3 regions of the Streptomyces sp. NPDC056231 genome follow, and region 2 is predicted to be linked to each of the others. Evidence: predicted binding sites of a transcription regulator. Region 2 holds the regulator's gene; each other region holds the start of a gene.

What was found. Region 2 encodes HrcA, which represses chaperone genes, less so after heat shock. Its sites were predicted from a motif close to TTNGCACTCNGNNNNNCNGAGTGCNAA; they were not measured.
Region 1: groES (co-chaperone GroES) is a predicted target of HrcA. The motif match lies at 3,083-3,109, and genes of this name have one in related genera.
Region 3: ACNPQM_RS02855 (FmdB family zinc ribbon protein) is a predicted target of HrcA. The motif match lies at 2,132-2,158, and genes of this name have one in related genera.

The regions. Positions count from the first base shown of each region.
Region 1 is NZ_JBLVKW010000041.1:11,553-21,242, reverse strand. It holds gene ACNPQM_RS26890 (DNRLRE domain-containing protein) at 1-2,332, shown strand, start outside; gene ACNPQM_RS26885 (hypothetical protein) at 2,334-2,783, shown strand; gene groES (co-chaperone GroES) at 3,271-3,579, shown strand; gene groL (chaperonin GroEL) at 3,680-5,305, shown strand; gene ACNPQM_RS26870 (ester cyclase) at 5,401-6,096, opposite strand; gene ACNPQM_RS26865 (hydroxyacid dehydrogenase) at 6,170-7,198, opposite strand; gene ACNPQM_RS26860 (carbohydrate ABC transporter permease) at 7,250-8,104, opposite strand; gene ACNPQM_RS26855 (carbohydrate ABC transporter permease) at 8,101-8,994, opposite strand; gene ACNPQM_RS26850 (ABC transporter substrate-binding protein) at 8,994-9,690, opposite strand, start outside.
Region 2 is NZ_JBLVKW010000001.1:326,244-335,933, forward strand. It holds gene ACNPQM_RS01475 (S41 family peptidase) at 1-2,057, opposite strand, end outside; gene ACNPQM_RS01480 (hypothetical protein) at 2,136-2,696, opposite strand; gene ACNPQM_RS01485 (16S rRNA (uracil(1498)-N(3))-methyltransferase) at 2,773-3,519, opposite strand; gene ACNPQM_RS01490 (nitronate monooxygenase) at 3,516-4,589, opposite strand; gene dnaJ (molecular chaperone DnaJ) at 4,733-5,869, opposite strand; gene hrcA (heat-inducible transcriptional repressor HrcA) at 5,870-6,886, opposite strand; gene ACNPQM_RS01505 (MBL fold metallo-hydrolase) at 7,066-7,788, shown strand; gene ACNPQM_RS01510 (DUF3097 domain-containing protein) at 7,814-8,629, shown strand; gene hemW (radical SAM family heme chaperone HemW) at 8,738-9,690, opposite strand, start outside.
Region 3 is NZ_JBLVKW010000002.1:181,018-190,707, reverse strand. It holds gene ACNPQM_RS02865 (potassium/proton antiporter) at 1-398, shown strand, start outside; gene ACNPQM_RS02860 (MFS transporter) at 671-1,957, shown strand; gene ACNPQM_RS02855 (FmdB family zinc ribbon protein) at 2,170-2,505, shown strand; gene ACNPQM_RS02850 (S-methyl-5'-thioadenosine phosphorylase) at 2,594-3,427, shown strand; gene ACNPQM_RS02845 (RcpC/CpaB family pilus assembly protein) at 3,577-4,164, shown strand; gene ACNPQM_RS02840 (hypothetical protein) at 4,276-4,503, opposite strand; gene ACNPQM_RS02835 (hypothetical protein) at 4,636-4,989, shown strand; gene ACNPQM_RS02830 (P1 family peptidase) at 5,000-6,079, shown strand; gene ACNPQM_RS02825 (DUF6227 family protein) at 6,259-7,029, shown strand; gene ACNPQM_RS02820 (MFS transporter) at 7,146-8,708, opposite strand; gene ACNPQM_RS02815 (helix-turn-helix transcriptional regulator) at 8,769-9,690, shown strand, end outside.

The sequences.
Region 1 (9,690 bases), on a different contig from region 2:
GTCGTCCACCGCCGCGCATCTGCCGTTCAAGGTCGACATGACGCTGCCGCCGAGCCCCGTGATCAGCTCGACCACCCACCCGGACCAGACGGGCGCTTACAGGAGCGGCTCCTTCAGCGCCACCTGGACCGCGCCGTCCGGCGCCTCCGCCGGGTACAGCATCGTCGTCGACGGCACCACCGACACCGTGCCCGACAGCACGGCCGAGACGACCGGCACCTCTTACAGCACGACCCGCACCGAGGGCACCTGGTATCTCCATGTGCGCGGCATCGACGGCAACGGCACGGGCGGGGCGACCTCGCACTACCGGTTCACCGTCGACACCACCGCGCCCGGCGCGCCGGCCGTGACCTCCGCGGCCTACCCGTCGGACGCCTGGGCCGGCGGCGCGCAGGTGACCGGGACGTTCACGCTGACGCCCGACGGCACTGACACCCGGAGCCTCACGTACAAGGTCGACGGCGGCACTGCGCGGACCGTCACCACCACCGGCGGTCCCGTGGAGCTGCCGATCACCCCGGCGACGGAGGGCAGCCACCAGCTCACCGTCACCGCAACCGACCGGGCCGGCAACGTCTCGGCGGAGACAAAGCGCGCCTTCCACGTCGGACGGGCGGCCGTGACCGCGCCCGCCAACGGCGAGGTGCTCGTCGGCTCGGTCGACCTCGCGGTCGGTGCCCCGGCCTCGCTGACGGACGTCACCTTCCTCCAGCGGGCCTCGGCCGCCGACCCGTGGCAGGTCGTCCAGGCCTCCCAGGTCACCCGCGCCGACGGCTCGGCCGTGACCTGGCCGGTGCCGCTCACCGGCGGCTCGGCACCGAAGCTGTTGTGGGACACCTCGTCTCTGTCCCGCAGCAGCGGCCTGCAGATCGGTGCCCGCTTCGGCGGCGCGTACGCCCCGCCCGCCGCCGAACCCGTCTCGGTGGTCGTCGACCGTGTCGAGGTCATCGACGGTGGCCTGGGTGACGACATGCCGGAGTCCGAGCCCGCCCGGGCCTACGCCCTGGAGCAGGCCGCGACCCGTGCGGCCGAGAACCCCGACGCCTTCGCTCCGCCCTACATCGACCCGACCTCGGGCGAACTGGTCGCGCCGGTCGTCGAACCGGCCTCCACTGACGAGGCGTCCGCCCCGATCCAGGTGACACAGGCCCCCGCGGACGAGGGCAGCGGTCTGCCCGCCGCGGACACGGAGGACGGCACCAAGCCCGACACCGAGCCCAACGAGGCGGAGACTCCGTCGCCGCCCGCCGACGGGTCCGTGGAGACCACCGGCGAGGAGTCGTTCGAGATGCCCGAGGACGCCACGGAGACCACTCCCGCGCCCGACGGGCCGACCGTCACCGAGCAGGTCACCCCGCGCGCCGAGGTGGTGGAGCACAGCGTCACCGCGCTGGAGTCCGTGCGCGACGAGGTCCTCCAGCTGTCGGAGGCGGAGCTGCCCGGCGTGAGCGGACTGCACGTCGCGTTCGTGGACGCTGCGGAGAACCGTGTCGTCGTGGAGACCGAGACAGCCGCCCCGGCACTGGTCACGGCCCTGGGCGAGCGGTACGGCACCGACACCGTCGCCGTGCACCTCACGCCCGGTGCCGACGCGGCGGAACCCCAGGCGAACCGCCAGAACGACACCTCGCCCTACTACGGCGGGTCGCGCATCAAGTCGTACCTGAGCACCAGCTCGGCGGTCTGGTGCACGGCGGGCTTCACCTGGCGGTACGACGGCAAGTGGTACATGGTGACCGCGGGCCACTGCACCAGCGGCAACGGGGCCGTCACGAACCCCAGCGGGAGCGACTACATCGGCCCCGTCGTCCGGGACAACTGGAAGAACGGGTACGGCTCCGTGAAGCTCGCCGGCCAGAGCTACTACTCGGGTGACCTGTCGCTGTACCGCGTCAACAACGACAGCGCCGCGACGCCCCGGATCTACAAGGGCGGCAAGACGTCCAGCTCGTCGCGGCTCGTCCACGGCTACTGGAAGCGCTGGGCGCAGAGCGGCGACAAGGTCTGCACCGGCGGCATGATGACCGGCGAGATGTGCGGATGGAAGGTGACCGCGACCCAGGCGACCATCCACTACTCCGGCGGAACCACCGCCAAGAACATGGTCGTCGCCAAGAAGACGTCCGGATCCTGCTCCATCAAGGGTGACTCCGGAGCCCCGGTGTACACCGTCGACAGCAGCGGACAGGCGTACGCCAAGGGCATTCTGTCCGGCGGCGGTGGCGGCGGAAGCGACAACAGCGGCGGGTTCTTCGACCCCTGCTGGCTGTACTTCACCGACATCGGGCTGGCGAACAGCGCCTTCCCCGGCACGGTAGCGGCGTACTGACATGCGCCGAGCCCTTCTCACACCACTGCTGGCGGCGGCCCTGACCGGATGCTCGTTCCTCGGCCAGGACACGCCGTGCACCAAGGTCGGCGGGGACTCGCACGTCTCCGCCGTGTGGCGGCCCGCCGACTTCGGCGGCCGGGACGCGGCGCGGATCCGGCTGTGCGTGGACGGCACCTGCGAGGAGCGGACGTCGGGCAGTCCCGGCGACCCGTTCGCCTCGTTGTCGGTCCGACTCCCCGACGACATCGGTGCGTCCACCGTGCCGGTGCGGCTCACCGTGACGTCCGTGAAGAGCGGTGACACGGTCGTCGAAGACAGCACCCGGGCCAGGCTGAAGGAGCAGCACCCCAACGGCACGTCCTGCCCGCCCACCATCTGGACGGCGACGTTCCGTGCCCACCCCGACAAGGGCCTCACCTCACCCGAGGGCATGAAGCTCCCGGGGTGAGCGACCCCACGCAAGCGCCCGTCCCCCGGCAGCACCGGAGGGACGGGCGCTTCGCGCCGTTCGGGACCAGCTGTGGGCGTGCACGGTCTCGGTTTCCCGGCCCTCGAACAGCTTGGGCAGCGCCTCGGGGCCGCAGTCGGGGCCGCGATGCCGGCGGATGAAGGCGCGGGCGCCGACGTGGGGGCCTGGCGTCCGGCATCTCCCCACCGTCGTACGGAACGGTGCGGTTCGTCCCCTCGTTCCCCGTACGCCGTCCCGATCGGAGCAGCCCGGTGCGGTGACGCCACGACCGGACTGAATTGGCACTCCGCTTGACCGAGTGCTAATCGCGGTCATAGTCTCAGCCCTGGCACTCCCCACTGGAGAGTGCCAGCAGTACTGTGCGATCGGCAGGTCCGGCACCCGCGACGACGGACCCACCTGATCGCCACCCCAGACAGTTAACCCCGCAGTTAACCCCGAGATCTCCGAAGGGGGAGGCCGGATCGTGACGACCACCAGCTCCAAGGTTGCCATCAAGCCGCTTGAGGACCGCATTGTGGTCCAGCCGCTCGACGCCGAGCAGACCACGGCTTCTGGCCTGGTCATCCCGGACACTGCCAAGGAGAAGCCCCAGGAGGGCGTCGTCCTGGCCGTGGGCCCGGGCCGCTTCGAGAACGGCGAGCGCCTGCCGCTCGACGTCAAGACCGGTGACATCGTGCTGTACAGCAAGTACGGCGGCACCGAGGTGAAGTACAACGGCGAGGAGTACCTCGTCCTCTCGGCCCGCGACGTGCTCGCGATCATCGAGAAGTAATTCACACACGTTTGCTTCCGTTCTGCGCCCCTGGTCCCCTGCGAGATAACAAGCCGGGCGGTCAGGGGCGCAGTTCGTTCGAGAGGACAGTTCAGCTCCCATGGCGAAGATTCTGAAGTTCGACGAGGACGCCCGTCGCGCCCTTGAGCGCGGCGTCAACAAGCTTGCCGACACGGTCAAGGTGACGATCGGCCCCAAGGGCCGCAACGTCGTCATCGACAAGAAGTTCGGCGCTCCCACCATCACCAATGACGGTGTCACCATCGCGCGCGAGGTCGAGCTCGACGACCCGTACGAGAACCTCGGTGCCCAGCTGGTGAAGGAGGTGGCGACCAAGACCAACGACGTAGCGGGTGACGGCACCACCACCGCCACCGTGCTCGCCCAGGCGCTCGTCCGCGAGGGCCTGCGCAACGTTGCCGCGGGTGCTTCCCCGGCCGCCCTGAAGAAGGGCATCGACGCCGCGGTCAAGGCTGTGTCCGAGGAGCTCCTCGCGACCGCCCGCCCGATCGACGACAAGTCCGACATCGCCGCCGTGGCCGCGCTCTCCGCGCAGGACTCGCAGGTCGGCGAGCTCATCGCGGACGCGATGGACAAGGTCGGCAAGGACGGTGTCATCACCGTCGAGGAGTCGAACACCTTCGGTCTGGACCTCGAGTTCACCGAGGGCATGGCCTTCGACAAGGGTTACCTGTCCCCGTACATGGTGACCGACCAGGAGCGTATGGAGGCCGTCCTCGACGACCCGTACATCCTGATCCACCAGGGCAAGATCGGCTCGATCCAGGAGCTGCTCCCGCTGCTGGAGAAGGTCATCCAGGCCGGCGGCTCCAAGCCGCTGCTGATCATCGCCGAGGACGTCGAGGGCGAGGCCCTGTCGACCCTGGTCGTCAACAAGATCCGTGGCACCTTCAACGCCGTCGCGGTGAAGGCCCCGGGCTTCGGTGACCGCCGCAAGGCCATGCTCGGCGACATCGCCACCCTCACCGGTGCGACCGTCATCGCCGAGGAGGTCGGCCTCAAGCTCGACCAGGCCGGTCTGGACGTGCTGGGCACCGCCCGCCGTGTCACCGTCTCCAAGGACGACACGACCATCGTGGACGGCGGCGGCGAGCCCGGCGACGTCAAGGGCCGGGTCAACCAGATCAAGGCCGAGATCGACGCCACCGACTCCGACTGGGACCGTGAGAAGCTCCAGGAGCGCCTCGCGAAGCTGGCCGGCGGCGTGTGCGTGATCCGTGTCGGTGCCGCCACCGAGGTGGAGCTCAAGGAGAAGAAGCACCGTCTGGAGGACGCCATCTCCGCGACCCGCGCCGCGGTCGAGGAGGGCATTGTCTCCGGTGGTGGCTCCGCTCTGGTCCACGCCGTCAAGGTCCTCGAGGGCAACCTCGACAAGACCGGCGACGAGGCCACCGGTGTCGCGGTCGTGCGCCGCGCCGCGGTCGAGCCGCTGCGCTGGATCGCCGAGAACGCCGGCCTCGAGGGTTACGTCATCACCTCGAAGGTCGCCGAGCTCGACAAGGGCCAGGGCTTCAACGCCGCGACGGGCGAGTACGGCGACCTGGTGAAGGCCGGCGTCATCGACCCGGTCAAGGTCACCCGCTCCGCGCTGGAGAACGCCGCGTCCATCGCGTCGCTGCTGCTGACGACCGAGACCCTGGTCGTCGAGAAGCCGGCCGAGGAAGAGGCCGAAGCCGGTCACGGCGGTCACGGTCACTCGCACTGACGCGCTGACGCCTCGGCTCACCGCCGCACAAGGCCCCCGTTTCCCTCGCTGTTCAGCGAGGGAAACGGGGGCCTTCGGCCGTCCTGGCCGCTGGATCAGTCGAGCGCGCCGAGCTGCCGCATCAGACCGAGGAGATCCCCGTGCCACCAGCCTTCCTGGATCCTGCCGTCCTTGAAACGGAAGATCGTGGTGCCCGTCATGGTGCACTGCCTGCCCGTGGGGGCGATCCCCATGAAGTCGCCCTCGTGGGTGCCGGTCCAGGTCCACAGCGTCACGACGTCGTCACCCTCGCAGACCTGGCGGTCCAGGCTGACGGTGAAGTCGAAGGCCGCGCGCCATGCGATCACGTCGTTCTTCAGGGAGCCGGACCCGATCACCGTGTCCTGTTCCTTTGCGACGTCGTGGTCGATGTAGTCGGGCGCGAACACCTCGTCGATGGCTTCGAGGTTGCCCCCGACAGCGATCTCGTGGAAGAACCGGCGCGACAGTGTCTGGTTCAACTGTTCGTCACGGACCACATCGAGGTCGGTGAAGGTGGGCATCCCGTCGCAGAGCGCCACCAGCTCCTGGAAGATCTGGTCGGTCTCCGGCAGCTTCGAGTTCGCCATCGCATCTTCGTACGAAGGGAATTCGACGATCTCGACGTAGTGGGACCCGTCGGAGCGGTCCTTGCCGATGAGGCTGTGCGTGGCCGTCCGGGTGCCCTTGGTCCGTGCGACCCATTCGTCCATGAGGCGGTCCATGTCGTCGAACCGCTCGGTTTTGCAGTCGATCACTTGTACGAATCTCATGGCGTCTCCCGGTCCTGCGGTGCGCGGATGGGATCCTTCCAGTTTAGAGGCGCGGGCTTTCGATGTTCGAGGCTCAGGCCGAGTGCTGCAGGCTTCCGGCGTGCACGGGGTCCGCGAAGGGCAGACCGGACGCGAACCGCTCCATCTCGTCGAGTGCCTGGTCGGCCATCCGGTGCAGCTCATTGCCCATCGAGCCTGCGATGTGCGGTGTGAGCAGCACATTCGGCAGCTCGTACAACGGCGAGAGCGCGGGCGGAAGTTCGGGATCCGTCACATCCAGCACCGCGTGCAGCCGCCCGCTCTGCAGCTGGGGAAGCAAGGCGTCCTCGTCGATCAGCGACCCGCGAGCCGTGTTGATCAGCGTCGTGCCCGTCGCCATCGCCGCCAGCTGCGCCGCGCCGATCAGATGGTGCGTCTCCGGCAGCTGCGGCGCATGCACGGAGACGACGGAACTGCCTGCGCACAGCTCGTCCAGCGCCGCGAGCCGTACGCCCAGCCGGGCCGCCTCCGCCGCGTCGACAAACGGGTCGTACAGCAGGACGTCCAGGTCGAAGGGGCGCAGCAGCTCGATCACCCGTCGGCCGATGCGGGATGCGCCGACGATGCCGACGGTACGGCGGTAGTTGCCGGAGCCGGCGAGCTCCTGTTGCCAGTCGTGGTCGGTGCGCAGGGCGGCGTAACGCTGCGCGGTCTGCAGCACCCGCTTGCCCGCGAACAGGATCGCGGCAAGGGTGAACTCGGCGACGGGCAGCGCATTGGCAGCGGCCGCCGAGGTGACTGCGATCCCGCGTTCCCAGCAGGCGTCGGTGATGTGGTGCTTCACGGAACCGGCCGCGTGCACCACCGCCCGCAGCCGCGGAGCGCCCTCCAGCACCTCGGCGGTCAGCGGCGTCGCACCCCAGCAGGTCAACAGCACGTCGGCCTCGGCGAGCGCGGCGGCCGTCTCCGGTGTCGGGTCGGCCAGGTCGTGGGCGACGAAGCGGGGATCCGTACGGGTGAGGGCGGCCAGTCGCGTGCGGTGGCGGTCGGCGAGGAGCCGGTCGGCGATGCCGGGGCCCATCGCCAGCAGGGCTTTCGGCCGGTTGTCAGTGGCGTGGGGCATGGTGGAACTCGGACTCCTCAAAGGGGGCTCGGCTCAAAGGGCGGGTGACGGTCACTTGACGCTTCCGGCGGTCAGCCCCGCCTTCCAGTGCCGCTGCAGGGAGACGAAGGCGACGATCAGGGGGATCACGGCGAGGAGGGATCCGGTGACGACGAGCGGATAGAAGCTCGGCTCGCCGTGGGTGTTGGTGTTCCAGGAGTACAGACCGAGGCTCAGCGGGAACAGTTTGCGGTCCGACAGCATCACGAGGGGGAGGAAGAAGTTGTTCCAGATCGCGGTGAACTGGAAGAGGAAGATGGTCACGAAGCCCGGCATGACCATGCGCAGCCCGATCGACCAGAAGACGCGCAACTCGCCGGCGCCGTCGATACGGGCGGCCTCCAGCGCCTCGTTCGGGATGTAACCGGCGGAGAAGACCCGCGCGAGGTAGACGCCGAACGGGTTGACGAGGACGGGGATCAGCACGGACCAGTAGGTGTTGACCAGGCCGGTCCTGGACGCCAGGAGATACATCGGCAGGGCGAGCGCCGTGGTCGGGACCAGTACACCCATCAGCACCAGGCCGAACAGCGTCTCCTTGCCCCGGAATTCGTATGTGTTGAAGGCGTACCCCGCGGCGACACAGATCAGCGAGCAGACGACGGCCCCGCCGCCTGCGTAGAAGAGGCTGTTGAGGTACCAGCGGAAGTAGATGCCGTCGCCGTAGGCGGCGAGGTTCGACAGGTTCTCTCCGAGATTGAAGCCGTCGAAGGAGAACGCGTTGCCCGCGAGCAGACCGCCGGTGTCCTTGGTGGCGGCGGTGACCAGCCAGACGAGGGGGAAGAGCATGTAGACGACCGCGAGGACCAGGAAACCGTTGACCGCCGTCCTGGACATCCAACGGCTCTTCGGAGCTGAGGAGCTCATGCCTTCCTGCCCTTCCGGCCGGTGAAGCGGGTGACGGCGAAGGACAGCAGCGCGGCGGTGAGGGCCAGCAGGATGGAGGCCGCGGCCGCGAGGCCGTAGTCGTTGCGTTCGAAGGCTGCGGTGTACGCGTACATGTTCGGCGTCCAGGTGGAGGAGACGGCGGATCCGGTGCCCTTGTTGAGGATCAGCGGTTCGGTGAACAGCTGCAGCGAGCCGATGACCGTGAACAGGGCGACCATCACGACGGAGGCGCGGATCAGCGGCACCTTGATGCTCAGCGCGATGCGCCAGGCGCTCGCCCCGTCGACCGTGGCCGCTTCGAGCACGGACCGGTCGATGGCCTGCAGCGCCGCGTAGAAGATCACCATGTTGTAGCCGAGCCACTCCCACAGGGCGATGTTGACGACGGACGGGAGCGCGCCCTCGGGGGAGAAGAAGTCGAAGCCGATACCGCCGGACTCCATGGCACTGATGACCGGGCTGAGCTGCGGCGTGTAGAGGTACACCCAGATCAGCGCGGCGATGATGCCCGGCACCGCATGCGGCAGGAAGAGCGCGAGCTGGAAGAACCGGCGGGCGCGGGCCAGCGTGGAGTCCAGCAGCAGGGCGAGGGCGAGGGCCCCGATGAGCAGCAGCGGAATGTAGAAGAGGCAGTATCCGAGGAGTACGCCGAAGCCCTCGCGGAACGCCCGGTCGCCCAGCGCCGCCGTGTAGTTGTCGAGTCCGCTGAAGACGGTCTCGGTGCCGCCGAAGCCCAGGCCGGACTGCTTCTCGGTGAACAGGCTGAGCCAGACCGCGTATCCGATCGGCACCACCATCGCCAACGTGAACAGCACGAAGAAGGGCCCCAGCAGAATGGCGGCGGCTCCGGTCGTCCGGGCGCGCTTCATCAGCCTGCGTCCTCGACCTTCAGACCGCGCTTCTTCAGCTCGGCGACCGTGGCGTCATGGCCCGCCTTGACCGCATCGGCGATCGTCGTGCCGCCGGCCGCGACCTTGCCGAACTGGTCCTTGATGGCGGTGTTCGTCGTGCCGGTCGTCGGACCCCAGGTCCAGTTGGGGCCGATGGACGTCGCCGCGCCCTCGAACACCTGGTAGATGTCCTCGCCGCCGTAGAAGTCCGCGTCGAAGGCCTTCTTCGCCACCGGGCGCAGCTCGGCCGCGGCCGGGAAGGCGCTCGACGTGCCGGACTCGATCCGGGCCTTGATGCCGTCCTCGGTGGTCGACATCCAGGTGGCGAACTCGACCGCGGCCTTCGCCTTCTTGCTGGTCTTCGTCACCGCGAAGGTGGAGCCGCCGAGCATGCCGCTGGCCGGCTTGCCGTCCCAGCTGGGCATCGGGGCGACCGCCCACTTGCCGCTCTGCTCGGGCAGGGTGCCCTTCAGGACGCCCGCGCCCCAGGTGGCGCCGAGATAGCCGACGGTGCCGCCGCTCTTCAGGGAGTTGGTCCACTCGGGGCTGAACGAGGCGTTGGCGCGTATGAGGTCGTCGTCGAGCAGACCCTGCCAGTAGTCGGCGACCTTGTTGGTGGCCGCGTCGGTCGTGGTGACCTTCCACGTGTCGCCCTCGGCCTTGTACCACTGGGCG
Region 2 (9,690 bases):
CGGCGGATCCGGGAGAGGTCGACGGTGACGCTGTTGTCGCTGCCGCCGTCGTGGTCGTCGTCGGAGCCCGCCGGGACACGGCTGTCGGCGGGTACGACGCGCAGCTTGCCCCGGGTGTGCAGGACCAGCCGCTTGCCGTCGCCGCTCACGGCGAACCGGCTGACGTCGGAGGCGAGTTCGTCACTGTGCAGCCTCTCGAGGTCGTACCGCTCCAGGACGGTCTCCGGCCCCCGCGAGTCCGGCGTCGCCCCTGCCGTACCGAGCACGCCCGTCACCGGGTGCCGCAGCCACAGCAGTCCGTCCTTCGCCGCGCGCAGCGAGGAGTAGCGGGCGGCCTCGACGGGCAGCGGCACGATCCGGTCGGCGAGCCCGTCGAGGTCGATCCGGGTGACGGGCAGCGCGGTGGGGTTGTCCTGGTCGCCGTCGCCGGAGCTCTTCTCCTTCTCGGTCGGGCGGCCGTGGCGCTGCGGCCCGAACGGAGAGGGCGTGGTGGCGGCGAGCGTCAGCAGGTGCGGGCGGCAGGCGCCGACGAAGGCCAGATCGAAGACGTGCGCGTCGTAGACCGGGTCGAAGGTCCGCTCGGAGAGGAAGGCGAGATGCTTGCCGTCGACGGTGAACGCGGGGGCGTAGTCCCGGAAGCGGAGCGGCGTGGCTTCGGCGACCGACAGATCGGCGAGGTGCGCGAGCTTGAGCTGGCGCAGCGGCCCGGGCCCGGGGTGGGACCAGGCGAGCCAAACCGAGTCCGGCGAGAAGACGAGTCCGGAGGCGTCGCCGTGTTCGCTGCGGTCGACCTCGTGGACCTCGCCGCTCTCCCGCTCGACGATCAGGATCCGGCCGTCGTGCGAGGCGACGGCGAACCGGCTGCCGTCGGCGGCCGCCGCCAGGTCGAGCACCCTGCCGAGCCGGCCGGCGGCCAGTCGGCGCGGTGCGGTGCCCGGAGCGGTTCCGGTGGCGGGTGCGCACTCCAGGGCGTCGTCGCCCTCCGCGTCGGTGACCCAGACGACGTGCTGATCGCCGTCGGCCTGGAAGGTACGGGGCAGTCTGGCCCGCACCCCGGGTTCGACGGCCAGTGCGCGGGCCGGGCCCTCGCGGTGGGTGACCCAGTGGACGGCGCCGCGCGTCCCGACGGCACTGCCGCGGCCTGTACGGTCCGGGGACGCCGAGTCGAGGTGGCTCCCGGCGTGCACGGAGTGCGGCTGGAGGTCGGCGCGCTGGCCGCCGAGGCGGATTTCGAGACGCCGGGGTCCGGCGCCTTCCAGGTCGTCGAGCAGCCACAGCTCACCGGCCGAGGCGTAGCTGACGCGGGTGCCGTCGGTCGTCGCGTGGCGGGCGTAGAAGCCCTCGGCCTCGGTGTGCCGACGCAGGTCGGAGCCGTCGGGGAGCGAGGAGTAGAGCGCGCCGACGCCTTCGTGGTCGGAGAGGAAGGCGAGACGGTCGCCGACCCACATCGGGCATTCGATGTTGCCGTCGAGGCCCTCGTGAACCCGTACGAAGTCCGCGGCGCCGTCCGGCCCCTGGCCTTCCCCGGGTGCTTGCGCGAGCCACAACTTGCCCGCCGTGCCGCCCCTGTAGCGCTTCCAGGTGGCGGCCTCGCGCCCCATGGTGGCGGAGAGCAGCAGGACCCGTCCGCCGGGTCCGTACGCGAGGGAGCCGACCGGCCCGTAGGGGAGGGTCCGCGCGGGCCCGCCGTCGACCGGGACGGCCCGGGCCCAGCTGCGGCGCAGCGACACCTGCCCCTGGGTGCTGGTGACCAGGACGTCGCCCTCGGGGGTCCAGCCGCGCACGGTGGTCCGCGCGTCGCCCCAGTAGGTCAGCCGCTTCGAAGGGCCTCCCTCGACAGGGGCGAGGTGCACCTCGGGGGCGCCGTCCCGGGTGGATGTCCAGGCGACGTGGGTGCCGTCGGGCGATATGTGTGGCTGGCGGACGGGCCGGTTGTCGGCGCTGACCCGCCAGGCCCGGCCGCCGTCGAGCGGCGCCAGCCAGACATCGTCCTCGGCGGTGAAGGCGATCAATTCGCCCTGGACATGGGGGTACCTGAGATAGGCGGGCTGTGTCACACCGATCACCCTAGGCTGCGGTCGTGTTCCGGGAAACGGGGTTGGCCGGAGTCCGCCCCCGCGGTCGCGCCGACCCACTCACTTGCCCTGCGGATATCCGGTCACCGTGACGGTCACCGTGACGGTCGGCCGGACACGGCCGCCACCACCGCCTTTTCCATCGCGTGTCGGCGGTGTCACGCCGCCGGTCGAGGGGGCGGCGTGACAGTTGCCGAGTACATCGGCCCGCAGGACGGTCTTGCCGCCGACCTTCCCGGTGAAGTCCCCCCGTACACAGAGCCCGCTGACTTCTTTCGTGACCTTGCCGGCGAGTGTGATGTCCTTGCCGTCCGCGGTCCGGCCGCGGCAGTCGACGTGCGCCACCTGCCGCCCGGACGCGGAGCGCGAGGTCGGGGACGGCGTCTTACCGGCGCCCTCGACCTCGGCTGTGCAGTTCAGCCACTGCACATCGACCCCTTTGCGCTCCAGCGCCCCGGTGCCGGTCCGGTCGGTGGTCAGGGCGACGGACGCGGAGTTCAGCCCGTCGATCGGCTCGCAGGCGACGGCCCCCGCAACGGCCGCACCGACGAGGCACAGTACGGCCGGAATGCGATGGGCTCGGCCGCGGCCCCATGAACTCGATGCCCTCAATGTCCCCATACGTGGCAGGGTCCCACCACTCCCCCGCGGTGCGGTAGACCGCTTGCAGCCACACCGGACGTGTTGTATACGGCGGTTACGCCCAGCGGCCGGTGCGCCCCAGCAGCAGTGCCGTCGCCGCGGTGCCCGCCGTCGAGGTGCGCAGGACGCTCCGGCCGAGCCGGCAGGTCCGGGCGCCCGCCTCGGCGAAGGCCGCCAGTTCCTCGGGCGACACCCCGCCCTCGGGGCCCACGACCAGAATGATCTCGCCCCCTGCGGGCAGTCCGACGGTGGCCAGCGGCTCGCTGTCGTACCCCCGGTCCTCGTGCAGGACGGCCGCGAAGTCGGCTGTGGCCAGAAGCGCAGCAACCTGTTTGGTGGTCAGCGCGTCCGTCACCTCCGGGAATCGCACCCGGCGCGACTGCTTGCCCGCCTCGCGGGCCGTGTTCCGCCACTTCGCGAGGGCCTTGAGACCGCGGTCGCCCTTCCACTGGGTGATGCAGCGCGAAGCCTGCCACGGCACGATCGCGTCGACGCCTGTCTCCGTCATCGTCTCGACGGCGAGCTCGCCGCGGTCACCCTTGGGGAGCGCCTGGACCACGGTGATGCGGGGTGTGGGACGGGGCTCCTCGTGGACCGTGCAGAGGTCCGTCACCACCAGCCGGTCCTTGCCCTCGGCAGCCCGCACGACCCCTTCCGTCCACCGGCCGTGCCCGTCCGTCAGGACGACATCCTCACCGGCCCGCAGCCGCTTGACCGAAACGGCGTGCCGCCCCTCGGGACCGTCCAGGACGAACTCGGGCCCGGCAGGGACCTGTTCGACGACGAAGACCGGTGCGGTCACTGCGTGCTCCTTGTGCTCGGTGCCGCGTGCGCGGCGTCCAGTTCTTCGGCGAGCAGCTCGACCAGCCGGCCGGCCGGCAACTCGCGTGCCATGCGGTGGCCCTGGCCCGCCCACAGGGCCATGCCCTGCGCGTCCCCGGCCCTGGCCGCGGCCTTGCGCAGCTCGCTGGTGACATGGTGCACCTGCGGGTAGGCGGCGGGGGCGTACGGGCCGTGCTCGCGCACGAAGCGGTTGACGAGGCCGCGGGCGGGGCGTCCGGAGAACGCCCGGGTCAGGGCCGTCCGTACGAACAGCGGGTTGGTCAGCGCCTGCTTGTGCAGCAGATGGGCGCCGGACTCGGGGCAGACCAGGAAGGCCGTGCCGAGCTGCGCCGCCTCCGCGCCCGCCGCGACGACCGCCGCGATCTGGGAGCCGCGCATGATGCCGCCGGACGCGATGAGCGGCAGCTGGGCGGTCTCACGGACCTGGGCCACCAGGGAGAGCAGCCCGATGCCGGCGTCGTCGGCCTGCGGGTCGTCGCGGTGGGTGGACCGATGCCCGCCCGCCTCGACGCCCTGGACACAGATCGCGTTGGCGCCCGCCCACTGGGCGGCCTGGGCCTCCTCGGGCGAGGTGACCGTCACGACGGTGTACGTGCCGACTTTGGCGAGCGCGTCGAGGGCGCCGCGGGTGGGGCAGCCGAACGTGAAGGAGACCACCGGAACGGGGTCCTCCAGGAGAATCGCGAGCTTGGCCTCGTAGCCGTCGTCACCACTGGAGTCCGGGTCGCCGAGCGGGGTCTCGTACCAGGCGGCCTCACCGGCGAGCTGGTGCTTGTACACCTCGACGGCGCTCGGGTCGGCGAGGTTCGGCTGCGGCATGAAGAGGTTGACGCCGAACGGCTGACCGGTCATTCCGCGCAGCTGTTTGATCTCGTTGTACATGCCGTCCGCCGTCTTGTACCCGGCGGCCAGGAAGCCGAGCCCACCGGCTTCGGCAACGGCCGACACGAGCTGCGGACAGGACACACCGCCCGCCATGGGGGCCTGCACGATCGGATACCGGCAGAGATCGGTCAACGCGGATGACATGACCGCATCGTGTCACGTCCGGTGCACCCTGCCGAATCAGCCGCAGTTCGGCCGGAGCGGTATGCACGGAACGCGGTAGCGCCCGCCGGTCCGGGGACGGGCGGGCGCTACGGCGCAAGGGAACAGCGGGGTGCGGACGGTCCTCAGCGGCCGTTGAACGCATCCTTCAGGCGGGAGAAGAGTCCCTGTTGCCCTGGCTGGAACTGACCGGTGGGCCGCTCCTCGCCACGCAGCTTCGCGAGCTCCCGCAGCAGTCGCTCCTGCTCCGGGTCCAGCTTCGACGGGGTCGTCACCTCGACGTGCACGATCAGGTCGCCGCGCCCGCCGCCCCGCAGATGCGTGATGCCGCGGCCGTGCAGCGGGACCGACTGACCGGACTGGGTGCCCGGCCGGATGTCGACCTCCTCCAGGCCGTCGAGCGTCTCCAGCGGCACCTTCGTGCCGAGCGCGCCCGCCGTCATGGGGATGGTGACCGTGCAGTGCATGTCGTCGCCGCGGCGTTGGAACACCGGGTGCGGCAGCTCATGGATCTCGACGTACAGGTCGCCGGCCGGGCCGCCGCCGGGGCCGACCTCGCCCTCGCCCGCGAGCTGGATGCGGGTGCCGTTGTCGACACCGGCGGGGATCTTCACGGTGAGTGTGCGCCGCGAACGGATACGGCCGTCACCGGCGCACTCCGGGCACGGGGTCGGAACGACCGTACCGAAGCCCTGGCACTGCGGGCAGGGCCGCGAGGTCATGACCTGGCCGAGGAACGACCGGGTGACCTGGGAGACCTCGCCGCGGCCGCGGCACATGTCACAGGTCTGGGCGGAGGTACCGGGTGCGGCACCCTCGCCGCTGCAGGTCGTACAGACGACGGCCGTGTCGACCTGAATGTCCTTGGTGGTACCGAATGCCGCCTCGGCGAGATCGATCTCGAGCCGGATCATCGCGTCCTGGCCGCGCCGGGTGCGCGACCGCGGTCCACGCTGCGACGCCGTGCCGAAGAACGCGTCCATGATGTCGGAGAAGTTGCCGAAGCCACCCTGTCCGAATCCGCCCGCGCCACCGCCGCCGGAGGCGGACAGCGGGTCGCCGCCGAGGTCGTAGACCTGCTTCTTCTGCGGGTCCGACAACACCTCGTAGGCGGCGTTGATCTCCTTGAACCGCTCCTGGGTCTTCGGATCGGGATTGACGTCCGGATGCAGCTCGCGTGCGAGCCGCCGGAAGGCCTTCTTGATCTCGTCCTGAGATGCGTCGCGGCGCACGCCGAGAACGGCGTAGTAGTCGGTGGCCACTTACGACTCCGCCAGGATCTGTCCGACGTAACGTGCCACTGCGCGTACCGCTCCCATCGTTCCGGGGTAGTCCATGCGGGTCGGTCCGACCACGCCGAGTTTGGCGACTGCCTCGTCGCCCGAACCGTAGCCGACCGCGACGACGGACGTGGAGTTGAGCCCCTCGTGGGCGTTCTCGTGCCCGATACGTACGGTCATGCCCGAGTCCTTGGCCTCGCCGAGCAGCTTCAGCAGCACGACCTGCTCCTCCAGCGCCTCCAGCACCGGCCGGATCATCAGAGGGAAGTCGTGCCCGAAGCGGGTGAGGTTGGAGGTGCCGCCGATCATCAGCCGCTCCTCCGTCTCCTCGACGAGGGTTTCGAGCAGGGTGGAGAGCACGGTGGACACGGTTCCCCGGTCCTCGCTCTCGAAGGATTCCGGCAGGTCCTGCACCAGCTGCGGGACGTCCGAGAACCGGCGCCCCACGACCCGGCTGTTGAGCCGGGCCCGCAGATCGGCGAGAGAGGTCTCACCGAACGGTGCGGGACAGTCGATCATGCGCTGTTCGACCCGGCCGGTGTCCGTGATCAGCACGAGCATCAGCCGGGCGGGCGCCAGCGACAGCAGCTCCACATGCCGCACCGTGGAACGGGTCAGCGAGGGGTACTGCACGACGGCGACCTGCCGGGTCAACTGCGCGAGCAGCCGTACGGTGCGGCCCACGACATCGTCGAGGTCGACCGCGCCGTCGAGGAAGTTCTGGATGGCCCTGCGCTCCGGCGACGACAGGGGCTTGACCCCCGCGAGCTTGTCGACGAAGAGCCGGTAGCCCTTGTCCGTCGGGATGCGGCCCGCGCTGGTGTGGGGCTGGGCGATGAAACCCTCGTCCTCCAGCACAGCCATGTCGTTGCGGACCGTGGCCGGGGAGACCCCCAGCTTATGCCGCTCGGTGAGCGCCTTGGAGCCGACGGGCTCCTCGGTGCCGACATAGTCCTGGACGATGGCGCGCAGCACCTCGAGTCTGCGTTCGCTGAGCATGGCGCACACCTCCAGCTGTGTTTCCTCGGTGGTTCTGGTCGATCTCCGGCGATTCCTGGCACTCGATGCGTACGAGTGCCAGCGACCCCCTAGTGTACGGCGGTCGGGTGGGGCCCTAGCAAGGGCGACCGGCCACGCCACCCCGAGACTGCGCAGGTCGTTGCCGATAGCGTCTCCGCATGAACGCGTCTTGGGAAGAGTTCGGCTGGGAGCGACTGGGCAACGGTGTGGGCCGCCGGAGGCTCCCCGGGTGGGATGCCACGGTCGCACTGGTGGTCGGAGCCGAGGCGGCCCTGCTCTTCGACACGGGATCGACGCTGCGCGAAGGTGTGGAGATACGGACCCAGGTGCAGGCCATGACCGGCCGGAAGGTGACGCATATCGCACTCAGCCACCCTCATTTCGACCATGTGCTCGGCACCGCGGCATTCGCCGGGGCGGAGGTGTACGGCGCCATCGGCACGGCCGCTCTCCTCACCGGCGGTGCGGACGAGCTGTACGCCGACGCGATACGCCACGGGGTGCCCGAGGAGGACGCGGCGCAGGCGGCGGACGTCCTGGTGGCGCCGCACCACCAGGTGCGCGGCGAATGGACACTCGACCTGGGCGGCGGCCGTCAGGTGCTGCTGGCGAACGTGGGCCCCGCCCACAGCGGCCACGACCTCGTCGCCCTCGTGCCCGGCTCCCCGGCCGTGGTCCTCTGCGGCGACCTGGTCGAGGAATCGGGCGAACCGCAGGCGGGCCCGGACGCGATCCCGTCGCGCTGGCCGGCCGCGCTGGACCGGCTGCTGGCGCTGGGCGGCGAGGACGCGGTGTATGTGCCGGGGCACGGGGCCGTCGTGGACGCGGCGTTCGTACGGGCCCAACGTGACCGGCTGTCCACCGCCTTCGGCGTGTCGTGACCGGTTTCCGTCCTATCGTCGTCCGATGCGCAGCTACCACCCGGACCTGACCCCGCCCTGGAAGAAGTCCGCTCCCGTGCCCGAGGTCCCCGCCGAGCCCGATCTGGTCGTGGAGGAGGTCTCCACCGGCTTCTGCGGTGCGGTGATCCGCTGCGAGAAGACGGCGCAGGGCCCGACGGTGACTCTGGAGGACCGTTTCGGCAAGCACCGGGTGTTCCCGATGGAACCGCGCGGCTTCCTCCTGGAGGGCCGCGTCATCACTCTCGTACGCCCCTCGGCCGCCGGCCCGGCCCGGCCCGCCCGCACGGCCTCCGGTTCCGTGGCGGTCCCCGGCGCGCGCGCCCGGGTGGCGCGGGCGGGCCGGATCTACGTGGAGGGCCGGCACGACGCGGAGTTGGTCGAACGGGTCTGGGGCGACGACCTGCGCATCGAGGGTGTGGTGGTGGAGTACCTGGAAGGCATCGACGACCTGCCGTCCATCGTCCGTTCGTTCGCCCCCGGCCCGGATGCGCGACTGGGCGTCCTGGTCGACCACCTGGTCCCCGGCTCCAAGGAGTCGAGAATCGCGGCCGAGGTCACCGACGCGAACGTGCTGGTGGTGGGCCACCCGTACATCGACATCTGGGAGGCGGTGAAGCCGGCGTCGGTGGGCATCGGCGCGTGGCCGGTGGTGCCCCGCGGCCTGGACTGGAAGACCGGCGTGTGCCGGTCACTGGGCTGGCCCGAGAACACGGGCGCGGCGTGGCAGCGCATCCTGTCGACGGTCCGCTCGTACAAGGATCTGGAACCGGCCCTGCTGGGCTCGGTGGAACACCTGATCGACTTCGTGACGGCGCCCTAGTTCGTCCGACGACCGGGGGCCGGGGGGCCTGGGTGGAGCCCCCGGTCCCGGGACAGGGGCGGACAGGGGATCAGGCCCGCCGCAAGCGCACCCGTGTCCCCGCGCCCCTCAGTCCACCAGATCCCTGACCACCGCATCCGCGAGCAACCGCCCGCGCAGAGTCAGCACTGCCTGCCCCTCCGCATAGGGCGCCGCCTCCAGGAGCCCGTCCTCCACCGCGCGCCCCGCCGCGGCCAGTCCGGCGGGCGCCAGCAGTGACAGCGGACATCCGTCGACCAGCCGCAGCTCCAGGAGAATCCGCTCGACCCGCCGGTCCTCCGCCGACAGGACCTCCCGTCCCGCGCCCGGCGACCGCCCCTCCGCGAGCGCCTGCGCGTACGCGCCGGGATGCTTCACGTTCCACCAGCGCACCCCGCCCACATGGCTGTGCGCCCCCGGCCCGGCCCCCCACCAGTCGGCGCCCCGCCAGTACAGCTCGTTGTGCAGGCACCGCCCGTCCACCGTCCGGGCCCAGTTCGACACCTCGTACCAGGAGAAGCCCGCCGCGGCCATGGCCTCGTCCGCGATCAGATACCGGTCGGCGTGGACGTCGTCGTCCGTCATCGGAACCTCGCCGCGCCGGATCCGCCGCGCCAGTTGCGTGCCCTCCTCGACGATCAGCGCGTACGCGGACACATGGTCCGGCCCCGCTCCGATCGCCGCGTCCAGCGAGGCCCGCCAGTCGTCGTCGGACTCCCCGGGCGTGCCGTAGATCAGGTCGAGATTGACGTGCTCGAAGCCCGCCTCCCGGGCCTCGGCGACACATGCCTCAGGCCGCCCCGGCGTATGCGTACGGTCGAGGATCTTCAGCACGTGCTGCCGGGCACTCTGCATCCCGAACGAGATCCGGTTGAAGCCGCCTTCCCGCAGCTCCGCCAGATACGCCGGGTCGACCGACTCCGGATTGGCCTCGGTGGTGATCTCGGCGTCGTCGGCGAGCCCGAACTCGTCACGGATCGCCGCCAGCATCCGGACGAGATCCCCGGCGGGCAGCAGCGTGGGCGTACCGCCGCCGACGAACA
Region 3 (9,690 bases), on a different contig from region 2:
CGACGCTGCCCTGGTTGGCAAAGGCCCTGAAGATCGCCGAGGACCCGTCCGAGGCCGCCGACCTGGGCATCGAGTCGGCGCCGCTGGAGCGGCTGCGCGGTCATCTGCTGTCGGTGGCGATCCCCGCCAAGTCGAAGATGCACGGCGTGGAGGTCTCCGAACTGCGACTGCCCGCCGGCGCCGCGGTCACCCTGGTCGTACGGGAAGGCAAGAGCTTCGTCCCCGCGCCGTCGACGGTGCTGCGGCACGGGGACGAACTGCTGGTCGTCACGACCGATCCGGTGCGTGACGCGGCGGAGTCGCGCCTGCGCGCAGTCGGCGAGGGCGGCAAGCTGGCCAGCTGGCTGGGGACCGACGGGCCCAGGAGTGGGACCAGCAGCGCGAGGGCCCATCACTGACCATCCGCAGCGCACGACCAGGAATCTGCGCACCCTCACAGGCAGGCCCCTGCCTGTAGCATGAAGGAAACCTGATCGACCAACTCTGCCTGATGCAGAGCTGGCGCGACCGTATGGCGGTCGTGGCGTCCTCCGCCTCTGCAGCGAGCGCCCGGCATCTACCGCAGTTCCGCGCGAAGAGGACAGCTCTCGGCAGCCCCCGTACGGGATCGGCACCCACAAGGTGCGGACCGGCGGGGGCACCGCTACCAGGCGGCAGAAAGGCATGGACCGTGGCGTCCACGGTCTCCGACCGCCCCGGTTACGGGCAACTGTTGCGCACCCCTGGTGCGTGGACCTTTCTCCTTCCGGGCTTCGCCGCACGCCAGCCCTTCGCGATGCTGACCATCGGCATCGTCCTGCTGGTGCAGCACACCACCGGTTCGTACGGCAGCGCGGGTGCCGTCGCCGCTGTGACCGGCGTCTCCATGGCGCTGTTCGCACCCCAGAGCGGCAAACTCGCCGACCGCATCGGCCAGCGCGCCGTACTGCTGCCGGGCGTCCTCGTGCACGCGGCGTCCGTATCGGCACTGACCGCACTCGCCCTGGCGGACGCGCCACTGTGGCTGCTGTTCCTGGCCGCCGTACCGACGGGTGCGTCCGTCCCCCAGATCGGGCCCATGGTGCGGGCCCGCTGGGCCGCCCTGCTGGGCGCGGCGCCGGGCCGGAAGGCCTCGCCGCTGATGCCGACCGCCGCCGCCTTCGAATCGGTGACGGACGAGTTCACCTTCGTCATCGGGCCGGTCCTCGCCACCGCACTGTGCACCGGCGTGCACCCGGCGGCCGGGCTGATCACGGAAGCCGCGCTGACGTTGCTGGGCGGGCTGCTCTTCGCGGCGCAGCACCGCACCCAGCCCGCGGTCCGCGCCGCCGCGGCCACCGCATTCGAACAGCGCGTCTCCGCCCTGTCCGTGCCGGGAGTACGGGTACTCGCGGTGGCCTTCCTCGGGATCGGCGCGGTCTTCGGCGGCATGCAGGTCTCGCTGACCGCGTTCACCGAGGAGATCGGCCGGCCCGGCGCGAACGGCCTGCTGTACGGGATCTTCGCGGCCGGCAACATGCTGGCCGGGATCGCCTGCGGCGCCATCGCCTGGAAGAGCGGGCCGCGGCGCAGGCTGATCGCCGGATACGCGGCGCTGACGCTGACCGCTTCGGGGCTGTGGGCAGTGCACTCCGTGCCGCTGCTGGCCGGGCTCGGGCTGCTCGTCGGGCTCTCCATCGCACCCGCGCTGATCAGCGGATACACGCTGGTCGAGACGCTGGTTCCGGCGTCCGCGCGGACCGAGGCGTTCACCTGGCTGACGGGCTCGATCGCGCTCGGCCAGGCGGCTGCGGTGACGGTCGCCGGACGGCTCGCGGACGCCCACGGCGCGAGCACCGGCTTCGTGGTGCCACTGGTGGGGACCGTGCTGGCCCTGGCGACCCTGGTGACCCTGCGTTCGCGGCTGGCACCGGCCCGCGCGACCATCATGGCCGCACGCGGCTCGGTTCACCGCGACCCTGTCGCGGCCAGAAAGTGACGATTCATGCGCTCGCTCAGCGGAATACGTCAGTGTGACTCCTCCGCCACATATGTGGCAGCTTTTCGCTCAGGCCAGCGGCCCTCACGACGGCCAAGCCCTGACCGCTGCCCTTCAGGCAGGTGACAGACGTTACTGCAAACAGCAGCCCATAGCAGCTACCATTGAGGATCGTTAGCACTCATCGAGTGAGAGTGCCAGGAGGAAGACAAGTGCCGACCTATCAGTACCAGTGCACCGAATGTGGCGAGGGCCTCGAGGCGGTGCAGAAGTTTACCGATGACGCTCTGACCGTGTGCCCGAACTGCGAAGGACGTCTGAAGAAGGTGTTCTCGGCGGTCGGCATTGTCTTCAAGGGTTCCGGTTTCTACCGGAACGACAGCCGCGGCTCCTCGTCGAGCAGCGCGCCGGCGTCGGCGTCCGCGAAGGCATCCGGTTCCGCTTCATCGACTTCCTCGACGGGGTCGGACGCGAAGTCGTCCGCTTCCTCGTCCTCCGCTTCCTCGTCGTCCTCCGCGTCGTCGTCGAGCGGCACGTCGGCTGCCTGAGCCGAGGTACGCACCACGCTTCACCGGAGACCCCGCCGATCCTTTCGGCGGGGTCCTCGGCGTTTCCCGCCCCCGCTAGTGTGACCGCATGGTGAACGCAGAGATCGGTGTCATCGGCGGCTCGGGCTTGTACTCCTTCCTGGAGGACGTCACCGAGGTTCGCGTGGACACCCCGTACGGACAGCCGAGCGATTCCCTCTTCCTCGGCGAGATCGGCGGCCGCCGGGTCGCCTTCCTCCCCCGCCACGGACGCGGCCACCATGTGCCGCCGCACCGCATCAACTACCGCGCCAACCTGTGGGCGCTGCGGTCCGTCGGCGTACGTCAGGTGCTCGGCCCGTGCGCGGTCGGCGGGCTGCGCCCGGAGTACGGACCGGGGACGCTGCTCGTACCGGACCAGATGGTGGACCGCACCAAGGCCCGTACACAGACGTATTACGACGGGGAGACCCGGGCGGACGGGGTGGCGCCGAACGTGGTGCACCTGGGCTTCGCCGACCCGTACTGCCCCGAGGGGCGCAAGGTCGCGCTGGCGTCGGCCCGCGGCAGGGGCTGGGAGCCGGTGGACGGCGGCACGCTCGTCGTCGTCGAGGGGCCGCGCTTCTCGACCCGGGCCGAATCGCGCTGGCACGCGGCGATGGGCTGGTCCGTGGTCGGGATGACCGGGCATCCGGAGGCCGTGCTCGCCCGCGAACTGGGGCTCTGCTACACGACGATGACGCTGGTGACGGACCTGGACGCCGGTGCCGAGGCAGGCGAGGGCGTCTCCCACGGGGAGGTGCTGAAGGTGTTCGCCGCCAACGTGGACCGGCTGCGGTCGGTGCTCTTCGACGCGGTGACCGCGCTGCCCGCGGAGGGGGATCGTCACTGTCCCTGTGCGAAGGCGCTGGACGGGATCGAGACCGGGCTCGAACTGCCGTAGGGGGGTGCCCCGATGGCGAGCGGGTGACGGAGTTGTCCACATCGTGGGGGCTGTCCACAGGGCTCAGCGGGAATCTCGCGGAAGGCGGAGGGTGAGGGGCGTCGGCGTTCGTCCGGACTCCGCGCTCCTCACGACTGGTGGTGTTGGCCATGCTCCCGCCCGCTTCTGCGACCTCTTCCTCGTCTCATGTACGCCCGTCCGTCCCGGGGCCGCCGGTGTCGGCGCCCGCGCCCTGCGGGGTGCCCTCGTTCGCTCCGTTGCGGGTGCGCGGGGGCGGGGGGCGTCGGCTGCGGCGTGCGATGTGGCGGCAGCGTCGCGCGATGGCGGCCGGGCTGGCGCTGACGGCCGCGGCGCTGGCGGCCGCGGGACTGGGCGGCGGCGAGGCGCCGAGCGGTGCCGGGGGTGCGGCAAGTGCCGGGCCCGGAGTGAAGCGACGGCCGGTTCCGCTGGTGTCGGCACCGGTCCGGATCGCGGATGCGGCAACCGTCCGGCTGCTGCGCCCCGGCGACCGCGTCGATGTGATCGCGGCCGAGGGCGCCGGGGCCGATGCCAGGGTGGTGGCCAAGGGGGCCCGGGTGGCGGCGGTGCCGCGGGCGCCGGCCGAGGGTTGGGCCGAGGATCCCGCGGAAGGTCCTGCGGCGGGCGGCGCGCTGGTCGTGCTGTCTGTGCCCCGGAGCACGGCCGCGTCGCTGGCGGGCGCGGGGATCTCGGGCCGGCTGGCGGTGACCCTGTGCTGAACCCGACCCACCGCCCTCTGCGCACTGATGCGCCGTCAAGCAACCGGCCCGAAGGCCTGGATCGTGTGGTTCTGCGCACCAGGGACCTGGAGCGCGGGCACGACGAGCAGCTCAGACGTGGTGGGGCGGCTTCTCGTCGAGGAAGCGCGCAAGGTCGGTGGAGCCGTCGCCGAGCGGGGCCCGCTCACCCCACCCTCGGTCCGTATCGTCCGCGGACTGCTGGTCCAGCGGATCGTCGAAGATCAGAGCCGGCTTGGGCTTCCTCTGTTCCGGTTGTACGGGGTGTGCCGGCTGTGTCGGTTTCGAATCGCGCGGTCCGGAGGTGGGGGCGGTGCTCATGCCTCCAGGGTACGGCGGCTCTCCCGGGTACGGCAGCTGTCAGCGATCCTTCGGGTCGAGCATCCGGAGCCCGAGGACGACGGCGAAGGACAGCAGAGGGCGGTTCGGCTCGGGTCGGTCTAAGTCCACTACGTGATCTTCGGCTCTGCCGCCGCGATCGGCTCGGGCATCGAGGTCGCGGTGGAGGAGGTCATCGGCAAGGCGCATGTGCCGACGACCGCCGCCTCGGCCGCCGTGACGGTCCCCGCCGCGGTCCATCTGCTGACGGTGCGGCTGGTCCACGCCCGCCACTTCAAGCGCGACCTCGCGGAGCAACTGGCCCTCCCCCTGGCCGCGGTGGCCATCCTTGGCTATACGTTCACCGAGGAGTGGGCGGACCTCGCGGCCGGTCTGGTGGCGGCCGCGACGGTGGCCGTCGGGGTGTCGCTGTCACGGCGCACGGCACCGGGCCTACCGGCCGTCGCAGTTCCGCCGAACCGGATGTGAGGAGCACGGGATGACCGGACAGGATCCACAAATTCCGCTGTCACCGGCGGCAGGGGCGGTGGACGCGCTGACCGATGTCGCCGGGCTGCGCGTCGGTCATGCGCAGGTGCTGGGCGACGGCGCACTGAGTGGCACCACTGTCGTCCTCGCCCCCGAGGGCGGCGCCGTCGCGGCTGTCGACGTACGCGGCGGTGGCCCCGGCACCCGGGAGACGGACGCACTCGACCCGCGCAATCTGGTGCAGCGGATCGACGCCGTCGTCCTGACCGGTGGCAGCGCCTACGGCCTGGACTCGGCGTCCGGCGTGATGGCCTGGCTGGAGGAGCAGGGGCGGGGTGTGCGGGTCGGCCCCGACCCGTCGCAGGTGGTGCCGGTGGTCCCGGCCGCATGCATCTTCGATCTGGGGCGGGGCGGCGACTGGCGGGCCCGCCCTGACGCCTCGACCGGCCGCGCCGCCGTGGAGGCCGCAGCCGGTACGGAGCCGGGCGCCCCCGTAGCCGAGGGCGGGGTCGGTGCGGGTACGGGCGCGGTCGCCGGTCAGCTCAAGGGCGGCGTGGGCACGGCGAGCGCGCGGCTGCCCTCCGGAATCACGGTCGGCGTGCTGGTCGTGGTGAATGCGGCGGGCTCCGTGGTCGATCCGGTGACCGGGGTGCTGTACGGGGAGTACGGCGCCGCGGAGCCGCCGGTGCACCCCGCGACGGAGATCCACGAAACCGCCGTGCGCCGCCTGGCCGAAGCACGGGAGGCAAACGCACTCCCCACGCTCAACACCACGCTCGCGGTCGTCGCCACCGACGCGCTTCTCACCCGGGCGCAGGCACAGAAGCTCGCGGGCACGGCCCACGACGGGCTGGCTCGCGCCGTACGGCCTGTACATCTGCTGACCGACGGGGACACGGTCTTCGCGCTGGCCACGGGCGAGCGCCCACTGCCGCAGGAGAACCCGATCGCTCTGAACGAGCTCCTGGCAGCGGGCGCGGACACCCTGACCCGCGCCGTCGTGAAGGCCGTACGGGCAGCGGAAGGCGTCGACCTCCGCCCGGACGCGGGCGTCCACCCCTCGTACAGCGATCTCTACGACCCCCGCTGACCCGCCCGCCACAGCCGGGAGCCCGCCGACTCGCCATCCGCAGAAGGAAGTTCGGACGAATCGCCAGGAACGTTCCGCACACGTCATACGTTTTCAGGAACCCCGGTCACGATGTCGGACCCAGGGACTACGTTAAGCACGCATCAAGTAACACGCGGCAACGGCCTGGAGAGAGCACCTTGAGCGATCCGTACGAGACAACCGAGCAGCATCTCGACCGACTCCTACGACGAGCACTCAACTCTTTCGACCTGCCCGACTGCACGGTCGATCGACTCGGGACCGCGCTGGCCCACAGCAGTTCCCTGCACTCCTCGCACCACAGCTCCGTGCTGCATCGCGAAACCTACCGGCACACCTACCTGCTGGCCGACGGCTCCGCGCTCACCTTGTGGGAGCTGGTCCACAGCACCGCCGGGGACGCGGCGGACCCTCGGTCGCGCAGGCAGCCCGTTTTCCAGCGCCACGAGCTGTACGACGACGAGGCGGACGTCCATCTCGCTTCCGCCCGGCTGTCCGGCAGCTTCTCCGACGTACCCGCGTTCGGCGAGGACGGCGCGCAGGCCGACCTGGAGATTCTGACGGTCCTGATGGCCACTCCACCGGCCCCGCTGCCCCGGATGTACGCGCCGGACAACTCCGCGGACCACGCCCGCCGGGTCCTGCGCCGCGCGGAGAACAGCGACGTTCCGGGCGAGGAGACCGCGCGCCTCCTGCGGGCCGCCTTCGCCCACCACATCACCCAGATCTTCGGCAGGCAGTGCCGCGTCGACGGGCGGGACGCCGGATTCACGCTGTACGAGCACGCGTTCCTGCTCCTCGACGGCAGTGAGACGAGCCTCTGGGAGGTCGAGCACACGGCGACGCCGGACGGTCGCCACATGTGCGAGGTGTACGGGGACGAGAAGACGGCACGCAAGGCCATGGAGAGCCGTACGCGCATCTGCTGACCGCTGCGCTGCCCACCGCCGCCCGTTCGCCGGGGGAGGCTGCCGCCGAGCCGCATGCAAAGGTGCCCGCGCCCCGAGAGGGGTGCGCGGGCACCATTGCATGCGGGCAGACACCCTCAGGACGTCAGCACGGGCTCCTTGGCCACCTCGCCCGGCGCGCCGTCGGCGACCTCGACGCCCTCGATGTCCTCGCCGCCCTCCAGGTGCTGGCGCGGCCGCGCGGGCAGCGCGAACATCACCAGGAAGATCACCGCGAGCACCCCGGCCACCCACCAGAGCGAGTGCTGGAACGCCTCGGCGAACGCCGGACCCACCGCGTCCGGCGCCAGCCGGTCACTGATCGACCCGAAGAAGACGACCGAGACCAGGCCGAGCCCCAGCGCGTTGCCCATCTGCTGCACGGTGTTGATCAGCCCGGACGCCGACCCCGAGTGCTCCTTCGGCACCTCCGACAGCACCGCGTCCGTCAGCGGGGCCACGATCAGCCCCATCCCGAGCCCCATGACGACCAGCGGCAGAGCCATCTGCCAGGAGGCGATGTCCATGCCGTACCGGTCGGACTCCCAGATGTAGATCACCAGTCCGGCGATCATCAGCAGCGCGCCCGCCTGCAGTACCTTGCGGCCGAACCGGGGCACCAGCTTCTGCACGGAGATCCCGGCGGCGAACGAGACAGCGATCGAGAACGGGATGCCGGTCGTGCCGGCGCGCAACGCGCTCCAGCCCAGGCCGATCTGCATGTACAGCGTCCAGACCAGGAAGAAGATGCCGAGCCCGATGCCGAAGGTCAGCTGGACGGCGATGCCCGCCGCGAAGCTCTTGACCCGGAACAGCGAGAGCTCGACGAGCGGCGAGCCGTCCTTGCGCGCCTTCTCCCGCTCGAACAGCACCAGGGCCAGGAACACCAGGGCGCTGCCGGCCATCAACGCGTACCCCCACAGCGGCCAGCCCAGCTCGCGCCCGCGGGTCAGCGGGTAGAGCAGCATCAGCAGCCCCAGTGTCACCAGCGCCACACCGACCAGGTCGAGGCGGAGCGCCTTCGGTGCCTTGGACTCGGTGATGAACCTCTGGCCCAGGACCAGCCCCGCGATGCCGACCGGCAGGTTGATCAGGAAGATCGGCCGCCACTCCAGACCGGCGATGTTCCACTCGGTGAGCAGCGCGCCCAGCAACGGTCCCAGGACCGCGCCGAGGCCGACGATCGCGCCGAAGAGGCCGAAGACCTTGCCGCGCTCGTGCGCCGGGAACGTGGCGTGCACGATCGACAGCACCTGCGGGACCATCAGCGCCGCCGTGCCGCCCTGCAGGATGCGGGAAGCGACCAGCATCTCCGGGTTCGCGGCGAAGCCGCAGAGCGCCGAGGCCAGTGTGAAGCCGCCGATGCCGATGAGGAAGAGCCGCTTGCGGCCGTAGATGTCGCCGAGCCGGCCGCCGGTGATCAGACCGGCCGCGAATGCCAGGGCGTATCCGGCGGTGATCCACTGGATCGAGCTGAACGTGGCACCGGTGTCCTGCTGGATGCTCGGGATGGCGACGTTGACGATCGTGACGTCCACCAGGTCCATGAAGGCCGCGGTCATCACGATGGCGAGTGCGAACCACCGGCGCCGGTCCGACGGGTCCGAGGACACAGCGGGAGTGGCCGCCGTGGACGGCAGAGGGGATTCGGAAGAATTCATACGTTGAAGTTAGAGGACCATTAGGTCAGGTCATGACCCAATGGAGGGCATCCTGGATCCATGACCGATACGCCGGCACGACTGCTGAATCTGCTGTCGCTGCTCCAGACACCGCGTGAGTGGCCGGGCAGCGAGCTCGCCGAGCGGCTCCGGGTCAGCCCGCGCACCATCCGGCGCGACATCGACCGGCTCCGCGATCTCGGCTATCCCGTCGAGGCCTCGCGTGGCTCGGTCGGCGGCTATCGCCTGGTCGCGGGCGCCGCCATGCCGCCACTGCTCCTCGACGACGAGGAGGCGGTGGCCATCGCGGTGGGGCTGCGAGCCGGCGCCGGGCATGCCATCGAGGGGGTCGACGAGGCGTCCGTGCGGGCGCTGGCAAAGCTGGAACAGGTGCTGCCGTCACGGCTGCGGCACCGGGTCTCGGTCCTGCAGAACGCGACGGTGCCGCTGGCCCGCGGCGACGGTGCGACCGTCGACCCGCAGACACTGACGGTGATGGCGGCGGCGGTCACCGGACAGGAGCGACTGCGGTTCACCTACCGGGCGGGGGACGGCGCCGAGACGAAGCGGCTGGTCGAACCGTACCGGCTGGTGAGCACGGGGTGGCGGTGGTACCTCGTGGCGTACGACCTGGGGCGCGAGGCGTGGCGTACGTTCCGCGTCGACCGGGTGAGCGAGCCGTTCGCCACGGGGGCCCGCTTCACCCCGCGCGAGCTGCCCACGGGAGACGCCGCAGAGTTCCTCGCCGGCTCCATCCAGCGCCGGAAGCCGGAGCTGGCGGTCGAGGTGAGCTTCGCGGCCCCGGCGGAGTTCGTCACCGCCCGGCTGCCCGCGGTGTTCGGCCCGCTGGAGCCGACCGGCGACCACAGCTGCCGGCTGCGTGCGGTCATGGCGGACTCGCTGGAGTGGGTGGCGCTCCGATTGGCGCTGGTCGACTGCGAGTTCACGGCTCACAAGCCGCCGGAACTGGTGGCGCACCTGA